2 linked regions of the Lichenicola cladoniae genome follow. The protein of the gene in region 1 interacts with the protein of each later gene in a pairwise test. Links are inferred from orthologs where the notes say so. Each region holds a gene or a part of one and is shown in the gene's direction. Other genes may lie near its edges.

Region 1 (9,802 bases):
GCACCGGCAGGACCGGCACGAACCAGGTCATCAAGAGAAACAGGCACGCGGCGACGGTCATCGGCACGGCAGCCGGCACCCAGCGATCCCCGGCAATCTGGTAGGCGCGATTCAACGCGATCCCGGCCAGGAAGCAGAAGATCATTCGTATCGAGCCGAAAGTACCCGTGGGGTTATTGTTTGCATGGTGAGCCACGAACAGGATTGCCGTCAGCACGACGAGACTGAGCACTGCGTACAACACGCAACGAGATGCCGACCGCTCACGCATCAGCCCCCAAGCCATGGCTGGGAACAGTAGGTAGCCGAGCACCTCGGCGCTCAATGTCCAGGAGACGATATTCCATTCCCCAAGCTTGAGCACTGTCCAGCTCTGCACGAGCAGTAGCGTCTGCACGAAGCCGGGAAACGAAAGGTTCTGCGCCCGGTAGGCAGCGTGCGGATCGGTCCAGCTGCGCTCGGTCGCGACATAGCCGGGTAACAGAACGACCACGACCAGCATTGCCAGAAGCATTGCGGTGTTGAGCGGATAGACGCGAAAAAAACGAGCCAGGAAGAACTGGCGCAGATCATCACGCCGAATGCTGCTGAACTGGTCGGCATGCACGTGCATCAGGATGAAGCCGGACAATACGAAGAACAGGTCGACGCCACGGAAGCCGTTGAACAGGAACACCGAGTGGAGAAGTGAAGGGGCAGCCAAGACCCAAGCGGCGAGGCCATAGAAGTGGCTGAGAAATACCCAGACCGCGGCAATACCCCGGACCCCGGTCAAACTCGGAATGCCCCTCCCCGCCCCTGCCACATCGTATCCTTTTTGGGAATAGCGGCTAAAACGTAACGTAGAACGCGAAACGAATCCAAGTCTCTTTTTAGCGCACCGCACCGGGCTCGGCCTGTGTTCACCATTTTTGATGGATCATGACGTGCCGGGACCAGGTGCCGTAGCCGCGTTGGTTCGCGGCCCATGGGCATTCCGGCCGGAGCTCACCGTCTGATCGGCCCGCCGCGGCCAGTTCGCACTGGCGCGCGAAACCCGTCCAGTGCCACCGCCCGGCCGGTGCGGGCGACCAGGGTGAGGCCGGAACCCTTGCCGACCCGCATGTTCGGCTCGGCGCGTTTCGGCTCCTCGTTCTGGCCGGCCTGAACCGACAGGATCAGGAAACCGTTCTCGGCACGCCGCTCGATCTCGGCGATCCGGCGGCCGTCGAACGGGCTGCCTTCCTCGACCGCGACCACATGCAGCTCGAGCCCGAGCCGGCGCAGGCCGGTCGCGGCATCCTGGTTCTCCGATGGCCGGCGGAGCGCCTCGGAGAGTTCCGGGTAGAGAATGATCTCGGCAATGCGTTCCGCGCCGATATGGGTCGGCAGCACCACCCTGTCGGCACCGGCCTGCAGCAGCTTGCGTTCGGTGGACGGTGCCTCGCCGCGGGCGATGATGGTGAGCTTCGCGTTCAGGCTGCGGGCGCTCAGCGTGATGAACACGTTGGCGGCATCGTCGGGCAGCACCGTGGCCAGGGCGCGCGCCGTCAGGATGCCGGCGCGCTGCAACGTTTCCTCGTCGGTCGCGTCCGCGTTGAGGCAAAGGAACCCCTGTGCCTGCGCGCCCGCCATCCGCTCGGGGTTGCGTTCCAGGATGAGGAACGGCACCTGGCCGGCAACCAGTTCGTGCGCCAGCATCTGGCCGATGCGGCCATAGCCGCAGATGATGATGTGGCCTGACAGGTTCTCGATCTGGCTCTTCATGCGTCGGGTTCCCAGGATCTCGTTGAGCTGGCTGAAGGTGATGAACTGGACCAGCGCGCCGGTCAGGAAGATCGTGCCGGAACAGCCGAGCACGATCAGGCCGATGGTGATCGCCCGGAGCTCCGGCCCCTGGACGGCGTGCACCTCCTCGTAGCCGACGGTGAACACGGTGAGCACCGTCATGTAGAGCGCGTCGCCGAAGCTCCAGCCGACCGAAACATAACCGGTGATCGCCAGCGCCATGACCGCCAGCACGAACACGACGCCGCCGATCAGATTCCGCACCGGCTTGCCGAGCGCCGAGTTCATGCGCCGCCCACGCCAGGTCCGGCGAATTGACACCCGGCCACGTGGCAGGAACGATGCGGGCCAGCCCGTTCGAGGTCTCGATGCCCAAGCCTAGCCTCGCCTGGTTGCCGGAACCCACCGATTTCGTGCCCCGGATCAAGGCGCTCGAGGCCGCCGGAGCGGTGGCCTGGGCGGATCTGGTGGCACTCGCCAACCACCGCCTCGACTTCCTGAAAACCGAACGCCTGGACCGGCTGCTGCAACGTCATTTCGCCGACGCGCCGCCGCCCGGGCTGGCGACCAGGCCGGTCAGGCTGGCGGTCCTCGGCTCCTCCACCACGGTGCATCTGCTGGCTCCGATCCGGGTCGCGGCACTCAGGCGCAACATCTGGCTGACCCTGCACGAGGGCGAGTATGGCCAGTATCAACAGGAACTCGCCGACGTCGATGCGGAACTGCACCGTTTCCGGCCGGATATCGTGCTGCTGTCGTTCGATAGCCGTCATGTGACCGCCGGCCTCGATGTCGCCGCCGATCAGGCCGGCGCCGACGCGGCACTCGAAGACGAATTGTCGCGCATGCGTCGATGCTGGTCGCTGGCCAGGTCGATAGGCGCGGCGGTCATCCAGCAGACGGTGATGCCGACCCTGCCGACGCTGATGGGCAACAACGAACAGCGTCTGTCCGGCTCGCCGCTTCGACTGATCGCCCGGCTGAACGCGGCGCTGCGCCCGGCGGCGGACGAGGCGGGCGTGCATCTGCTGGCGCTGGACGATGCGTCGGCGCGGGACGGTATCGCCGACTGGCACGACCCCGTGCTGTGGCACCGCGCCAAGCAGGACATCACCCCGGTCGCGGCGCCGGTCTATGGCGACATGGTCGGGCGGCTGGTGGCAGCACTCCAGGGTCGCTCGTCCAAGTGCCTCGTGCTCGATCTCGACAACACGCTGTGGGGCGGGGTGATCGGCGATGACGGGCTGGAGGGGATCGCGATCGGCCAGGGCTCGGCGCTCGGCGAGGCGTTCCTGTCGGTGCAGGCCTATGCGAAGTCGCTCGCCAAGCGCGGCGTGATCCTCGCGGTGTGCTCCAAGAACGACGAGGCCAATGCGCTGTCGGCGTTCGAGAGGCATCCGGAGATGCTGCTGAAGCGCTCGGACATATCGGCGTTCGTCGCCAACTGGGACGACAAGGCGACCAACCTCCGCCGCATCGCCGCGGACCTGAGTATCGGCCTCGACAGCCTGGTGTTCCTCGATGACAACCCGTTCGAGCGCAACCTGGTGCGCGCCGAACTGCCTGAAGTCGGCGTGCCGGAAATACCCGGCGACGACCCCGCCCTGATGGCGCAGGTGCTGGCCGATGCCGGCTATTTCGAGGGCCTGTCGATCACCGGCGAGGATCGCGCCCGCACCGTGCAGTACCAGGCGAACCGCGAGCGGGCGGCGCTGGAAAGCTCGGCGACCGACATGCCGGCCTACCTGCGCAGCCTCGACATGCAGCTGGTGTGGCGCCGCTTCGACCGGATCGGGCTCGGCCGGATCGTCCAGCTCATCAACAAGACCAACCAGTTCAACCTGACCACGCGACGCCGGACCGAGCAGCAGGTGGCGACGCTGATGGAGGATCCGAACGCGTTCGGTCTGCAGCTCCGGCTGCTCGACCGCTTCGGCGATAACGGCATCATCGCCATCGTGATCGGCCAGGTCGACGCGGCCAGGGTGTGCCACATCGATACCTGGCTGATGTCGTGCCGGGTGCTCGGCCGCGGCGTGGAGGACGCCACCCTGGCGCTGATCGCCCGGACCGCCGCGGCGACCGGGGCGGAGACGCTGGTGGGCGAATACATCCCGACTGCGAAGAACGGCATGGTGGCGGGCCATTACGCCAGGCTGGGCTTCTCGGACCATGCGGCCCAGGCGCATGGCGGACACCTGGCCCGCCTGCGGCTGCATGACTTCGTGCCGGCAGACAGCTACATGGCAGTGACCGAGGGCGCCTGACCGCGTCGCCTACCACCATCCAGGAGAGTTTCAGACGTGGCGACGGAAGCAGAAGTTTATGCAGGCCTGACCGAAGTGTTCCACGAGGTGTTCGGCGACGACACCATCAGGCTGACCCCGACCACGTCGGCCGAGCAGGTGGCCGGCTGGGATTCGATCAAGATGGTGACCATCATCATCAGCGTCGAGCAGCAGTTCGGCATCAAGCTCCGCTCGCGCGAGGTCGACCAGCTCAAGAATGTCGGCGACCTGGCCACGCTGGTCCAAGCCAAGGCCGCCTGAAGCCGGACCGGGTGCCGAGGACAGGGGCGTGATGCATTTGGACGAGAGCTGGATCGCCGGAGCAGCCGCCAGGGCGCGTGCCGCGAGCCGCGTGCTGGCGCAATCGAGCGGCGAGACCCGCAACCATGCGCTGACCGCGGCGGCGGCGGCGATCCGTGCCCGTAGCGCCTCCATCCTGGCCGCCAATGCGCTGGACGTCGCGGCCTCGACCGCCTCCGACGCCTTCCGCGACCGGCTGACCCTTAACCCGGCACGGATCGAGGCGATGGCGCGGGGCCTCGACGAGATCGCGGCACTGCCCGATCCGCTTGGCCGCGTGCTGGCGGAATGGACCCGGCCGAACGGCTTGCGGTTCCGCCGGGTGGCGACGCCGGTCGGCATCATCGGCATGATCTACGAGAGCCGTCCCAATGTCGGCGCCGACGCCGGCGGGCTGTGCCTGAAATCCGGCAACGCGGTGATCCTGCGCGGCGGCTCCGAGAGCCTGCGCAGCGCGCGCGAGATCCACGCCGCCATCGTCGAGGGCCTGGTGCAGGCCGGGTTGCCCGAGGCGTGCGTGCAGATCCCGCCCGACGCCGACCGTGCCCATGTCGCCGCCATGCTCGGCGCCGCCGGGCTGATCGACCTGATCATCCCGCGTGGCGGCCGATCGCTGGTCGAGCGGGTGCAGCGGGAGGCCAGGGTGCCGGTGCTCGCCCATGCCGAGGGGCTCTGCCACACCTACATCCATCGCGCGGCCGACCCCGAGATGGCGCGCGCGCTGATCGCCAATGCCAAGATGCGCCGCACCGGCGTGTGCGGCGCGACCGAGACGCTGCTGATCGACGAGGCGATCGCCGGTTCGCTGCTGCCGATGATCGTCGACGATTTGGCCGCACTCGGCTGCGATTTCCGCGCCGACCCGGCCGCCTGCGCCATCGTCCCCGGGCTCGTCGCTGCCTCCCCGGCCGATTTCGATACCGAGTGGCTGGGCCCGGTGCTGTCGATCGCGGTAGTGCAGGATGTCGATGCGGCATTGGCGCACATCGCGCGGCACAGCAGCGCGCATACCGAGGCGATCGTGACCGCGGACGAGGCGGTGGCGTGCCGGTTCCTGGCCGGCACCGACAGCGCGGTGGTGTTGTGGAACGCCTCGACGCAGTTCTGCGACGGCGGCGAGTTCGGCTTCGGCGCCGAGATCGGCATCGCCACGGGGCGTGTGCATGCGCGCGGACCGGTCGGCCTCGAGCAACTGACGATCTTCCGCTACGAGGTGATCGGGTCCGGCCAGATCCGACCGTGAGCCGCATCCCCCCCGCCGGAGACACCCGCCGCCTCCGGGTCGGCCTGCTGGGCGGGTCGTTCAATCCCGCGCATCACGGCCATCTGCTGGTCGCCCGGCAGGCGCTGGCGCATCTGCAGCTCGACCAGGTGTGGCTGCTGGTCTCGCCGGGCAATCCGCTGAAGCCGCGCCACGGCATGGCGCCGCTGGCCACCCGCCTGGCCGGCGCCAAGGCGCTGGTGGACGGGCGGCGCATCATCGCCACCGACATCGAGCGCATCATGCGCACCCGCTACACGGTCGACACCATACGCGGCCTGAAGCGGCGCTTCCCGCGGATCCAGTTCGTCTGGCTGATGGGCGCCGACGGGTTGGCCGAGCTGCCGCGTTGGCGGCGCTGGCGGGAAGTGGTGCGCGCGGTGCCGATCGCCGTGCTGCCGCGCCCGTCCTACAACCACCGCGCACTGGCCGGTCGGGCGGCGCTGATGCTACGGCATGACCGGCGGCCGGCCCGCGAGGCGCCGGTCCTAGCCGACCGTCCCGCACCCGCCTGGGTGTTCCTGACCGCTCCCCAGACCGACATTTCCGCGACCAAGCTGCGCCTGGCGAACGGCTCTTCCGGGACTGCCTAGGGGGTCTGTGCAACGCAATGCTTGGCCCTGGCGCCGGAGAAGCCGATAAGGCGCACCAGACCACCATCGCCCAGACCTTTCATGATGCAGGCCGTGATCGAGAATCATGTCCGGCAGGAGACTTATCATCGCCAGGAAGCCCATTGCCGAAACCGGCAAGCCCACCCGTGCAGCCGGCGCGTCCATGCCGTCCGCATCCCTCGCCGAAGTCGCCAAGGCTCCTGGCACCGCCCGCAAGAAGGCCGTCGTTGCCGGACCGCAGGGCGCGCGGGGCCGCAAAATCGTGCGCGAGCCGCTCGATGTCGCGGCACTGGACAAGTATCTCGGCGTCATCACCGAGAGCCTGGCCGACGACAAGGGCGAGGACATCGTCACGCTCGACCTGACCGGCCGCGCCTCGTTCGCCGACCGGATGGTGATCGCGACCGGCATCGCCGACCGCCAGATCAGCGCGATGGCGACGCATCTGGAGACCAAGCTCAAGGAAGTCGGCCTCAAGCAGCGCGTGCTGATCGAGGGCGCCGGCAGCTCGGACTGGGTGCTGCTCGATGCCGGCGACATCGTCGTGCATCTGTTCAAGCCGGAAGCGCGGGCCTTGTACGGGCTGGAGCGCATGTGGGGCGCCGACCTCGACGAGCCGGCCGAGGCCGAAGCTGAAGCCGAACAGCCCGTCAATTCGTAGGAACGGCCTCCGACCGCCATGCGCCTGATCGCGGTCGGACGGCTGAAGGACGGCCCGGAGCGGGCGTTGCTGGAACGCTACCAGCAGCGCCTGAACCCGAAGCTGGAGATGATCGAGGTCGCCGAAGGCCGTGGGGCTCCGGTCGAGATCAAGCGTCGCGAGGCGCAGGCGCTGCTGGCCTGCCTGCCGACAAACGCGCTGGTGGTGGCACTCGACGAAGGCGGCGAACGTCCGGACAGCGTGATGTTCTCGCAGCGGCTGGAAACTTGGCTCGGCAGTGCCCGTCCGCTGTGTTTCCTGATCGGCGGCGCCGAAGGCCTGGACGCGACGGTTATGGCCCGCTCGGACACCAGCCTGTCGCTAGGCCCGATGACCTGGCCGCACATGCTGGTGCGGGGGTTGCTGGCGGAACAGCTTTACCGGGCGAGGGCGATCAGCACCGGCCACCCGTATCATCGGGCCGGCCGACCATGAGACCGACCGTCGTCCGTATTCGAGCGCGAGCCCTGCTGTTGATGGAGTTGGATGACTCGAAGATGAAGACTGCGTGCTCGCCGTCTCAAGTGACGACTGCTTGTTGCGCCCACAGAGTAGAGATCCCATCCTTGACCTTTGAGCGTGTCCGCCATTCTTGTTCAAGAAAAGCCGTAGGCGATGCCCAGAGTCAATCGTGATCCTGAGTGAGTAGCGGAGATGGAGGATGAGCAACCTGAATGACCGGTTTGCGCTCATGTCGGCCGTTGAGGCGGCCTTCGCCACTTTCTGAGCGCGGCCATTGCGAAGTGCAGTCCGATACGTCGGGGTGGCGCCAGAAGCAGAAGTCCATTTCTCGCTGGAAACTAGGCCCTGATAGCGGCATCGTTCTCACATTCCGAAGCCGTACCTAAGGACCAAGTTCTATGCGACGGTTAAGCCTAACTCAAAACTGCACGAAAGGCGCTCCAGAGTTCGCGGTTGAGCCATAAGCAACTCCAATCGCGGAATCGCAAGCAGATGTTAAACTATGCTATTGGAACTGCGGGTGGAGGGATTGCATGCCGGCGAAGATCCGAGTGTTCGTGAGCAGCACCATGGACGACCTCGCTAACGAGCGTGAGGCAGTCGTCGAGGTTATCAAGAGCCTTAATTTCGAGCCGGTGAACACCGAAGGCATCCTCCCGAACGGCGGCACAAGCTGGGACGTCCTGGAGCCAGAAATTCGAACTTCCCTAATTTGCATTCTGATCCAAGGTGAACGGTATGGCTGGATACCGATGGGCGGTTATGGCGCCGACAAAGGCAAGTCCGTTACCCATCTCGAGATCGACGTCGCCCAAGATCAGGGGATACCGATCCTGCCTTTCTTCAAGAAGCTAAAGTACGGGGCAGATTCGACCAGCGACGATGCGATTCTGAGGGACAAGTTCCGTAAGGAAATCGCCGACTGGAAGAGCGGTTTATTTCGCACCGAGTTCAATCTTGCATCTGACCTGAGAGGAAAAGTATTCCAGGCGTTGCTTGACGTGTTCACCAGCTCATACCTGCGCACCGCGGTAGAAACTCAAGTCTCGAAGATAGCAGCGCAATCGCCAGTCGAGCTTACCTCCGCGAGCCGAGCACCGCCGACGCCTCCGAGAGACGCTGCCGCGCCGCCCGAGGTTCTGTTCGCTGGCGCAGGATTGTCGCTCAGTGCCGGCTATCCGAGCGCAAACGCCTTGGCGGGAGTTGTCGGCCAGGCTCTCGGCCTTGATTCAGACCAGACGTCACGCCACAGCCTAGCTCAGTTATTCGAGGTGGCCGAAACGACGCTCGGACGCGCCCGAAGCCTCAGTATCGTCGGCGAACTCCTCAATCCGCCTCTGCCCGTCGAGCCTACGCTGGCTCACGTGGCGGCGGTGCAGCGGTTTCCCATCATCCTGACCACCAACTACGACCGGCTGTTCGAGCACGCTTGCGAAATGCTCGCGATCCCATATGCCGTGCGAACGCCAGGTGATTATGTGAAAGGCGATGCAAAGCCGGCGGTCACGATCTTTAAGATCGATGGGTCGATGGACCGCCCGACGACGCTCGTTCTAAGCACCGCCGATGCGGATCGTGCGCGGATGGACAGGCTTTTTTGGGTTGCGGTTGAGGACGTGCTGAAGACGTCCCGGCCAATAGTCATCGGTCACTCGATGCGCGACGCGAACAGTCTGAGCCTCATGAACGGGCGAAACCGGAAAATTAAAGGAATCTATGTTGCGCCCACGATCGATCCCATCGACGGGCGCTTGCTGCTTGAGCGGCTCAACCTTGAGGGCGTCGAATGCTCGGCTAGCGACTACCTTTGGAAAACACCGCCGTAATAGCGATAGGATGCGACTCTATGCGCCAGGAGCGAACTCTTGCCCTACACCGTGATCAGATACTCGGACGGATTAGTGCTTCAGGTCAGTCCTCTTAGGGTTCACGCCGCCAGCGCTTCACTACCGTTTCGATCGCTTCACGACTGATGGGAGGCTTCGCCCAGCCGTCCGCGAACTTGATGTCGTTTGAGTCTGGAAGTTGATCTTCGGCCAGTTCGCGAATTTTGATTCTTGCAGGAATGGCCGCAGCTTCACCGACAAAAATTGCTTCGCGCCTTACCAATGATGGTAACAGCTTTGTTAGTCCTGCAAGGCTGTCGGGCAGAAACCGTCCGACGTGCTCTTGGTCAACCGAGTTTGTGAGGCGCAGGATAATCCAACTGTTGCACTGAGAGAGTACGGTACTCTCGACATCCGCAGGGCGCTGCGAGACCAGCATTAAGCCGAGGCCGTACTTCCTGCCTTCCCGGGCTAGGCGTCGCACCGCAGTCTGTGCCGTCTCGTACTCAGCCTGACCATGGTTGGGGACGTACCGATGAGCTTCTTCGCAAACGAGTAACACAGGATCGCGTTCGCGCTCTTCG
Region 2 (9,825 bases), 210 kb from region 1 along the record:
CGGATCCAGCGCCTCGATCTGGTGCTGATGGAACCAGCCCACCTCCATGCGGGTGCTGCGGGTCATCCGGCCGGAGCGGATACCCAGCGCGCCCGCCGCCATCTTGGCGAATGTCGACTTGCCGGCACCGTTGACGCCGAGCAGCCCGATCCGGTCGTCGATGTCGAGACGCAGGTCGAGACCGCGCAGCACCGCCGGGTCGTCGCCATAGCCGATCTCGACATTCTCCAGCCGCATCAGCGGCGGCGCCAGCGGACGCGGCGGCGACGGCAGCAGGAACGGCGACACCCGCTCCTCGATGGTGGTGGAGATCGGCTCCATCTTGGCCAGGCGCTTCATCCGGCTCTGGGCCTGCGCCGCCTTGGCGGCCGACGCCTTGAAGCGATCGACGAAGGATTGCAGATGGGCGCGCTCGGCTTCCTGCTTCACCCGCTGCGAGCTCTGCAGGCGGATCTTCTCGGCGCGCTGCTTCTCGAAGCTGTCGTAGCCGCCGGTATAGAGCTCCAGCTTGCGCTCGGTGACGTGCAGGATGAACCCGACCGAATTGTTCAGCAGTTCGCGGTCATGGCTGATGATCAGCGCCGAATGCGGATAGCGCGCCAGCCTGGCCTCGAGCCACAACGCGCCCTCGAGGTCGAGATAGTTGGTCGGCTCGTCCAGCAGCAGCAGGTCCGGCGCCGAGAACAAAGCCGCCGCCAGCGCCACCCGCATGCGCCAGCCACCGGAGAACTCGGCCATCGGCCGCTCGAGGTCCTCGGTCGAGAAGCCGAGGCCGTTCAGGATCTCCGCCGCCCGCGCCGGTGCGGTATCCGCGTCGATCTCGATCAGCCGCGACCAGATGTCGCCCATGCGCTCGGGTTCGGCGCTCTCGAGCTCGGCATACAGCGACGCCCGCTCGACATCGGCGGCCAGGATGGTTTCCAGCAGGCTGACCGCCGTCGCCGGATGCTCCTGGTCGACGGTCGCCATGCGCGCGGTTTTCGGAATACCGATCTCGCCGGAATCAGGCTGCAGCTCGCCCTTGATCAGCTTGAACAGCGTCGACTTGCCGACACCGTTGCGCCCGACCAGCCCGACCTTCGACGGGTTCGGCAAGCTGACGCTCGCCTTGTCGAAGAAGCGCCGGCCCCAGGCATTGAATACGAGGCTCTCGATCTGAAGCATCCGGCTGACAATTCCCTTGGGGACGAGCAGGAGCATCGAATGCTGCTCTGCAGCAGGGCTTCTACGGCAAGACGGGCCGGATTGAAATTACGACGTGCGCACGGCAGCACCCGATCCGGCCGGCGTCGGCAGCAAGTCCCCGTCCGTCTCGATATTGGTCCTTGTCTAGATTAAAGGGTCCGACGTCGTTTCGCCCGCGTTGACATGCCAGATCAACCAGGGCTTAAGCTCATAGCCTGCAAGACGCCGTGCTACTTCAGAACCACTACCATACTTCGTGGAACAGGATGCTCATCATGAAGCGGCTCCGCCTTCTGGCCTCGGTCTTCCTGGCCGCGATCCCGCTTTCCCACGGTATGGCCGCCTCGCCGAAAAGCCTGCTCAACGTCTCCTACGACCCGACCCGCGAGCTGTACAAGGACATCAACACGCAGTTCGCGGTCGCCTGGAAGCAGCAGGGCGGCGACGACGTGACGGTGAAAACCTCGCATGGCGGCTCCGGCGCGCAGGCGCGCTCGGTGCTGGACGGGCTGCAGGCGGACGTCGTGACGCTCGGCATCGCGTCCGACATCGATGCGCTGGCCTCCAAGGGACTGATCGCGACCGGATGGGCCGACCGGCTTCCAAACCATTCGGTGCCCTATACCAGCACCATCGTGTTCCTGGTCCGGCACGGCAATCCGAAGGGACTGCACGACTGGAGCGACCTGGTGCATGACGGCGTGCAGGTGATCACCCCGAACCCGAAAACCTCGAGCGGCGGCCGCTGGAGCTATATCGCGGCCTATCTCTGGGCACTGAACCAGCCGAACGGCGACGAGGCCAAGGCCGAGGCCTACCTGAAGCTGCTCTACCAGCACGTGCCGATCCTCGACACCGGCGCACGTGGCGCCACCAACAGCTTCGTGCAGCGCGGCGCCGGCGACGTGCTGCTGGCATGGGAGGACGAGGCCCTGCTCGCCGCGCACGATCTCGGCGCCGGCCAGTTCGACATCGTCTACCCGTCGAGCTCGGTGAAGGCGGAGCCGCCGGTCGCCGTGGTGGATGCTGTGGTAAAGACCCGCGGCACCCAGAAGCTGGCCGAGGCCTATCTCCGCTTCCTGTACACGCCGGAAGGCCAGGAGATCGAGGCCAGGCACCATTACCGCCCGATCGATCCCGCCGTGGCGGCCCGGCACCGCGCCGAGTTCCCGGAGCTGAAGACCTACGATGTCGAGAGCATCGGTGGCTGGAAGGTGTTGCAGCCGAAGCACTTCGGCGATGGCGGGATCTTCGACACCATCTACACTGCGGGGAAATGAGCGCCTCCCTTTCCCCAGATACGACCCCTCATGGTCCGGTCGTGAACCGCGTGCCGCGCGGCCGGAGGCCCCGGACACCGGCGGTGATTCCCGGCGCGGTGCCGGCGTTCGGCCTGACCCTGGTCTGGGTCGGGCTGCTGGTGCTGTTGCCGCTGGCGGCCCTCGCGGCGCGCCCCTGGGAAGACGGACCGGCCTGGATCCTGCACGCGCTCGCCAACCGTCGCACCCTCGCCGCACTCCGGCTCAGCTTCGGCACGGCGCTGGTGGCGGCCGCGGTCTGCACCCTGCTCGGCCTGTTGCTCGCCTGGGTGCTGGAGCGGGTGCGGCCGCCGGGCTGGCGCGTGCTCGACGCGCTGGTCGACCTGCCGTTCGCCCTGCCGACGGCGGTCGCCGGCATCACCCTGACCACGCTGTACGCACCGAACGGCTGGCTCGGGGCGCCACTTGCCCACCTGGGCATCCATGTCGCCTACACGCCGGTCGGGATCATGATCGCGCTGGTGTTCGTCGGCCTGCCGTTCGTGGTGCGCACGGTGCTGCCGGTGCTCCGCGACCTGCCGCATGAACTCGAGGAAGCAGCCTCCACGCTCGGCGCGAAGCGCGGCCAGATCGCCCGGCGCGTCCTGCTTCCGGCGCTACTGCCGGCATTGGCGACCGGCTTCGGGCTCGCATTCGCGCGCGGGGTCGGCGAATACGGCAGCGTCATCTTCATCGCCGGCAACCGGCCGCTGGTATCGGAGATCGCCCCGCTGCTGATCGTGATCCGGCTGCAGGAGTTCGACTATGCCGGCGCGGCCGCGATCGGACTGGTGATGCTGCTGACCGCCGCCCTGTGCCTGCTTGCGGTGACCGTGCTGCGCCGCCGACTGCCCGCGATGCGTGGCGTGGCCCGTTGAGCGGCGCCATCGACAGCGGCGCGCTCGACACACGCTCGGGCATACGCACGGCATCGGGCCTGGCGCTGACCATCGCCGCGTGGGCCATCGCCCTGGTGTTCCTGCTGCTGCCGATCGCCTCGCTGTTCACCGAAGCGTTCCGGAAAGGGCTGGGCCCGGCGCTGGCGACGTTCGCCGATGCCGACGTCCGTTCGGCGCTGTGGCTGACCGCCCTGGTGGCGGTGATCGTGGTGCCGGTCAACACCGTCTGCGGCCTGTTCGCCGCCTATGCGCTGACCAAGTTCGACTTCCCCGGCCGTGCCGCCCTGCTGGTGCTGATCGAACTGCCGCTGTCGGTCTCGCCGGTGGTGGCCGGGCTGGTCTGGGTGCTGCTGTTCGGCGCGCATGGCTGGTTCGGATCGTGGCTCGCGGCGCACGGCATCCGCATCGTGTTCGCCCTGCCCGGTATCCTGCTGGCCACGCTGTTCGTGACCTTCCCGTTCGTCACCCGCACCGTGATGCCGGTGATGGAGGCGCAGGGACGCGAGCAGGAGGAGGCGGCGACCATGCTGGGTGCCGGCTTCCTGAAACTGTTCCTGCGGGTGACCCTGCCCGAGATCCGGGTGGCGCTGATCTCCGGCGTGCTGCTGTGCACGGCGCGCGCACTCGGTGAGTTCGGCGCGGTCTCGGTGGTGTCCGGCCATATCCCCGGCCAGACCGAAACCGTGCCACTGCGCATCGAGACGCTCTACAACGACTACGAGACCGTGGCGGCGTTCTCGCTGGCGGCATTGCTGGCGATCGTGTCCGGCCTGACGGTGGGCTTGCGCGGCTTCCTGGACTGGCGGCACTCCCGGAACACGACACTCTGAACCCGCCCCCGTGACCCTGCCTTTCCAAGGAGCCCCATGGGCGTCGATCTGCGCGACATTACCTGCCTGTTCGGCCGCACCCCGGCGGTACGCGACATCAGCCTGGTGGTGCCGACCGGCGAGTTCCTCGCACTCGTCGGCCCGTCCGGTGCCGGCAAGACCACGCTGCTGCGCATCATCGCCGGGTTGCAGCCGGGCTATACCGGCCACCTGACCATCGGCACGCGCGACGTGACCCAGGTGCCGGCCCGCGACCGCAACATCGGTTTCGTGTTCCAGAACTATGCGCTGTTCCGGCACATGACGGTGGCCGATAACGTGGCATTCGGGCTGCAGGTCCGGCCGCGTGCACGCCGGCCGGACCGTCACGCCATCGCCGCCCGCGTCACCGAGCTGCTGGAGCTGGTCCAGGTCGGCGCGCTCGCGAAGCGCTACCCGGCGCAGTTGTCCGGCGGGCAGAGGCAGCGGGTGGCGCTGGCGAGGGCGCTGGCGACCGAGCCCGAGTTGCTGCTGCTCGACGAGCCGTTCGGCGCACTCGACCCGCTGGTCCGCAAGGAGATCCGCGGCTGGCTGCGCGGCCTGCACGACCGGCTCGGACTGACCTCGATCCTGGTCACCCACGACCAGGAGGAAGCGCTCGAGGTGGCGGACCGGATCGCCGTTCTGCGCGACGGCAGGCTCGAGCAGGTCGGCAGCCCGCATGATTTGGAGGACGCGCCGGCCACCCCGTTCGTGCACCAGTTCCTCGGAGAGACCGTGACCTTCACCGCTATCCGGGATCATGGGCGGCTGCGGCTGGACGGGGCATGGGCGCACGTGGCGACGACGCTCCCGGGCGACAGCGATGCCGGCGGCGGCAGTGTGCTGCTGTCGTTGCGGCCATACGAGATCGGCCTGTCCGCGTGCGCGGCCGGCGAGAACGGCGCGCACGTCGTCGCGGTCCAGCGGGCCGGGGCCTTCACGCGCTACCGGCTCGCGCCGACCACCGACGACCAGGCGGATACGCTCGAAATCCTGGTGCCGGCGATCCTGCCGCCGCTATTGTCCGGGGCGCGGTGTCGGCTCGATCTGTCACGCGCCAGGCTGTTCGGGACGGCGGCACGGCAGGCAACGACGCTGGGCATGGCGGCCACCGTGCCTGCATGACCGGCGTCCCGGCCCGGCATTGACAGCCCAGCCCTGCCCGGTACCGTCGCCCGATGCCGCCTGACGCGATCGACCGAGAACTCATCGACCTGCTGACAACGAATGCACGCCTGCCGGCAGCCGAACTCGGCCGGCGGCTGAAACTGTCGCGCACGACGATCCAGAGCCGGATCGAGCGTCTCGAGCGGAACGGTACCATCCTCGGCTACACGGTTCGCGCCGCGACCGATCCGTCCGATCCGATGGTCCGGGCGCATGTGCTGATCACCCTGGCGCCGAAAAAGACCGCCTCGGTCGAGATCATGCTCCGCAAGATCCCGCAGGTCCGCGAACTGCATGCGGTCAGCGGCAATGTCGACCTGATCGCGGTGATCAGCGGCACCGCGAATAGCGAGCTCGACCGGGTGATCGACCAGATCGGCGAACTGGACGGGGTCGTGCGTACAAACTCCATGATCCTGCTCTCGACCCGGATTTCCCGCTGACGCTTTCCTCCGAGATGGAAATGTCGATGAACCACCCGACGCCGACGAACCGCTCCTCCGGCCTGATCGACCCGAATATCCTGCGGACCGCGTTCTCCCGCGCCCTGTCGGACATGTACCGGCGGGAGGTGCCCCTGTACGGAACGCTGCTGGAGCTGGTCGCGGAGACCAATCGTACCGCGTCCGGGGACGTCGCCCACCGCCTGGAGGTCGAGCGGCACGGCGCCATCCGTGTCGGCACCGCATCGGAACTGGTGGGCGTCCGTCGGCTGTTTTCGGCGATGGGCATGCAGCCGGTGGGCTATTACGACCTGGCCGCGGCGGGTGTGCCGGTCCACTCTACCGCGTTTCGTCCGACCGATGCGGCAGCGCTGGCGATCAATCCGTTCCGCGTCTTCACCTCGCTGTTGCGGCTGGACATGGTCACGGACGCGGCACTTCGCGAGGAAGCGGCCGCCATTCTCGACCGCCGCCGGATCTTCACCCCTCGCCTGCTGGACCTGCTCGCGCTGGTGGATCGGGAAGGCGGACTGCCGTCGGCCCATGCGGAGGACTTCGTGGCCGAAGCCCTGCACACCTTCCGCTGGCACGAGACGGCTTCGGTGGATGCGGGCCTGTATCGCCGGCTGAAGGCGTCGCATCCGCTGGTGGCCGACGTCGTGTGTTTTCGCGGACCCCACATCAACCATCTGACCCCGCGCACGCTCGACATCGATGCGGCCCAGGCGGCGATGCACAGGCTGGGCATGAACCCGAAACCGGTGATCGAAGGGCCGCCCCGGCGCGCGGTGCCGATCCTGCTGCGGCAGACCAGTTTCCAGGCGCTCACCGAGCCGGTGCGTTTCGTCGGCCAGGGCGACCACGACCGCGGCACCCATACGGCCCGCTTCGGCGAGGTCGAGCAGCGTGGCGCGGCGCTGACCCCGGCCGGTCGCGCCCTGTACGATCGCCTGCTGGCGCAGCTTCAGTCCGAGGTGGCGGCCGGCGCAGACCGGCAGGAGGCGGGCGGCCGCATCTTCGCCGAATTCCCCGATGACATCGACGCCATGCACGAAGATGGACTCGCCTTCTTTCGGCACGGCACCTCCGAGCCGATCCTTTACGAGGACTTCCTGCCGGTCAGCGCGGCTGGCATCTTCCAGTCCAATCTCGGTCCGGGTACCCGCGAAACACTCGCCGTTTCGAGCCGCCAGGCATTCGAGACAGAACTGCAGTCACCGACACTCGACGAGACGGCGCTTTACGCTGCCGCAGCGGCCGAATAATCGGCAATCGCTCGCAGATGGAGCCTGACGCCCGATAGAATCCCAGCTGAGCCGATGGCGGATCAGCCGACCGCTGCGAGGACGGCAGGGCGATACTTTGCCACGAATTCTTCAACCGTAGTCGAACCGAAGGAGACTGCGGCAGTACCGCCAGCAAGAATGATTTCGACGTCCGTCACACCGATGAAGCCGAGGATCCGTCTGAGGTAGCCAGACTCGTAGTCGGATGCGGCAGCAGGCAAGCCTTCGTCGTAGGCGCCCCCTGAGGCGATGATGATCTTGCATGTTTTACCGGTGACCAGACCTCTGCGTTCGGGAGGACCGGAGTGTGTCGTGCGGGGGCGAACGACGAGGTCGATCCAAGCCTTCAGATTGGCCGGGACGGTAAAATTGTACATGGGCGTTCCGATGAGGATCTCGTCGGCGGCGAAGAGTTCGGCGATCAGTTCGTCGGAGATGTCCAGGGCCTGTCGCATTTCCGGCGACCGCTCGTCGGCAGGGAGGAATATCCCCGCAATCCACGGGACGCCGACATAGGGAATAGTGTTGTCTGCCAGATCCCGCAGGATGACCCTTCCGCCGGAGTGCTTCACCCGCCAGGCTGTGACAAAGTCGTCGCTGAGCGTACGCGAGATGGAGTTGTTGCCACGTGGGCTCGATTGGATGTTGAGAAGCGTAGGCATTTGAGTCCTTTACGAAAGCAAGGCTGGCGTCATCCGGCCATATGGTCAACTTACTTGACTACATGACCTACCTACACGTCTCGGGCAGAAATGGTCAAGAATGTTTACTATAAATGGTTAAAATTCTCCCTAACATCGCCCAGAGCCTGATGGCGGCATCCCGGGCGCATACGGCTGCCGTCATCGCCCGACTGGCACTACGTGGATACGATGACTTTCCATTCGCGTCGGCGAGCCTGCTGTGGCTGCTGGATGAAGGCGGGACGCGGTCGACGGCGCTTGCGCAGCGGGCAGGCGTGACCAAGCAAGCGATGAGCCAGCTGGTGCGACTGATGGAGCGGCAGGGGTACTTGGAGCAGGTACCGGACTCGACCGATACGCGGGCGAAGGTGGTGCGGATGACCGAACGTGGCGAGGCCGTTAAGACTGCGTGCGTCGAGGTCCGGGAGGAGTTGAACCGAAAGGTGGCAGGGGCTCTGGGAATGAGCCAGGCAGTACGGCTAGAAGCGGATCTGGATACTGCCACTGGCTTGTTCGGAGAAGTTCGCAGCACCGGCCAAAGATAATTGACGGCCTGTCACCGTGAGTGCTGACGGATCGCATTGCCGGCTTGCGAAGCCCAGGAGGCCCGAAACGTCACGGGCAAGATCCTGGTCCCGACAAACGACGCAGTAAGCCAGCGCCTGTCATCGCCGTCCGCTTTCGCATAGCCCATCACAGACGCAGGCTGACCTAAAGCGGTCTCACCGCTCTGCGGACGTACGAACCGAAAGCGGCCTTTCAGAACACCATGCCACCCGCAACGTCGATCGTGGTGCCGGTCACCCACAATGCGTCGGCAGAGACCGCGAACGCCACCGCTGCGGCGATGTCGGCAGGCTCTCCGATGCGGCCGAGCAATGTCTTCGCAACCAGGATGTCCGTCATTCCCTTGGCTGACTCGGCGTTGCCTTCGGTCGCGGTGAAGCCAGGCGCGATGCCGACGACGCGGATCTTGCGCGGGCCGAGTTCCATTGCCAACGATCGGGTCAGCGTATCCACGGCGCCCTTGGTCGAGCAATAGACATGGACCATCGGGTAGGGGCTTTTCGCCAGACCCGAACTGATGTTGACGACAACACTACCCTCGGAAAGCACGCGGGCTGCAGCCTGCGTCATCAGAAGAAGGCCTCGGACATTGAGGTTGTAGTGCTCGTCGAAACTCGCAGCCGTGAGTGTATCGAGCGTATCGATCTTGTAGATGCCGGCGTTGTTGACGAGGATGTCAAGGCGGCCGAAGCGCGCGATCGCGGCATCGACGAACGGCTGGATTTCTGCAGGGTTTGCAATGTCCGCCTTGATAGCGAACGCAACGCCGCCCTTGGCGACGATGCGATCGACGACGCGCGCGGCGTCTTCCGCCGAACGTGAATAATTGACCACTACAGAAGCGCCCTGCGCTGCAAGGCGCTCGGCAATGCCGGCACCGATTCCCTTGGAAGAGCCGGTAACGATGGCCACTTTTCCGCTCAAATCATGGATCACGCCATTCTCCTTCTGGCCGGTTAAGACGCTCCTCATATAGACACCTGCCGTTTACGTTATTAGTAACTATAATCCGCATGCGCTTATGAGGGCCGTGCAGCAATGAAGCGGGATGATCTGAACGATTTGGCGGCGCTCGTCGCCGTAGCGGACGCCGCCAGTTTTACGCTGGCCGCTGCCAGACTTGGGATGTCGCCATCGGCGCTCAGTCACGCGATCAAGGGGCTGGAAGCCAGGCTTGGTGTTCGCCTTCTCGCACGAACGACCCGGAGCGTCGCGCCGACGGCGGCCGGCGATCGGCTGCTCGCCACCTTGCGCCCCGCTCTGGCCAGTATCGATTCCGAGCTGACGGCTCTCAGCGGCCTGCGCGACAAACCAGCAGGAACAGTGCGCATCTCCACCTTCCGTCAGGCAGCGGACACTGCGGTCTGGCCGATGCTGCCGGCCTTCCTTGAGGCCAACCCCAACATCATCGTCGAAATGACGATCGACGACGCCCTGATAGATATT

What was found.
Region 2: the proteins of HN018_RS16485 (region 1) and HN018_RS15580 interact in binary tests that used the Escherichia coli proteins (3 or more experiments, as listed by UniProt). The link is inferred for Lichenicola cladoniae from one-to-one orthologs.

Annotation. Positions count from the first base shown.
Region 1 is NZ_CP053708.1:3,639,111-3,648,912, reverse strand. What follows is about bases 3,670-6,472. They hold HN018_RS16485 (glutamate-5-semialdehyde dehydrogenase), read left to right. Parts: upstream 3,670-4,347; coding sequence 4,348-5,598; downstream 5,599-6,472. Other genes in these bases: rsfS (ribosome silencing factor), read left to right, coding at 6,394-6,472; HN018_RS16480 (nicotinate-nucleotide adenylyltransferase), read left to right, coding at 5,595-6,209; HN018_RS16490 (acyl carrier protein), read left to right, coding at 4,071-4,316; HN018_RS16495 (HAD-IIIC family phosphatase), read left to right, coding at 3,670-4,034. Outside these bases: HN018_RS16505 (acyltransferase family protein), read right to left, coding at 1-805; HN018_RS16500 (potassium channel family protein), read right to left, coding at 988-2,055; more of HN018_RS16495, read left to right, coding at 2,136-3,669; more of rsfS, read left to right, coding at 6,473-6,891; HN018_RS16470 (23S rRNA (pseudouridine(1915)-N(3))-methyltransferase RlmH), read left to right, coding at 6,910-7,365; HN018_RS16465 (DUF4062 domain-containing protein), read left to right, coding at 7,926-9,218; HN018_RS16460 (ATP-binding protein), read right to left, coding at 9,313-9,802. UniProt on the Escherichia coli protein: Catalyzes the NADPH-dependent reduction of L-glutamate 5-phosphate into L-glutamate 5-semialdehyde and phosphate. The product spontaneously undergoes cyclization to form 1-pyrroline-5-carboxylate.
Region 2 is NZ_CP053708.1:3,428,144-3,437,968, forward strand. Bases 3,478-6,303 are described here. They hold HN018_RS15580 (sulfate/molybdate ABC transporter ATP-binding protein), read left to right. Parts: upstream 3,478-4,248; coding sequence 4,249-5,358; downstream 5,359-6,303. Other genes in these bases: cysW (sulfate ABC transporter permease subunit CysW), read left to right, coding at 3,478-4,212; HN018_RS15585 (Lrp/AsnC family transcriptional regulator), read left to right, coding at 5,412-5,843; HN018_RS15590 (VOC family protein), read left to right, coding at 5,870-6,303. In the rest of the region: HN018_RS15560 (ABC-F family ATP-binding cassette domain-containing protein), read right to left, coding at 1-1,200; HN018_RS15565 (sulfate ABC transporter substrate-binding protein), read left to right, coding at 1,461-2,465; sulfate ABC transporter permease subunit CysT, read left to right, coding at 2,507-3,361; more of cysW, read left to right, coding at 3,403-3,477; more of HN018_RS15590, read left to right, coding at 6,304-7,108; HN018_RS15595 (FMN-dependent NADH-azoreductase), read right to left, coding at 7,171-7,791; HN018_RS15600 (MarR family winged helix-turn-helix transcriptional regulator), read left to right, coding at 7,905-8,357; HN018_RS15605 (SDR family NAD(P)-dependent oxidoreductase), read right to left, coding at 8,572-9,315; HN018_RS15610 (LysR family transcriptional regulator), read left to right, coding at 9,418-9,825. UniProt on the Escherichia coli protein: Part of the ABC transporter complex CysAWTP involved in sulfate/thiosulfate import. Responsible for energy coupling to the transport system.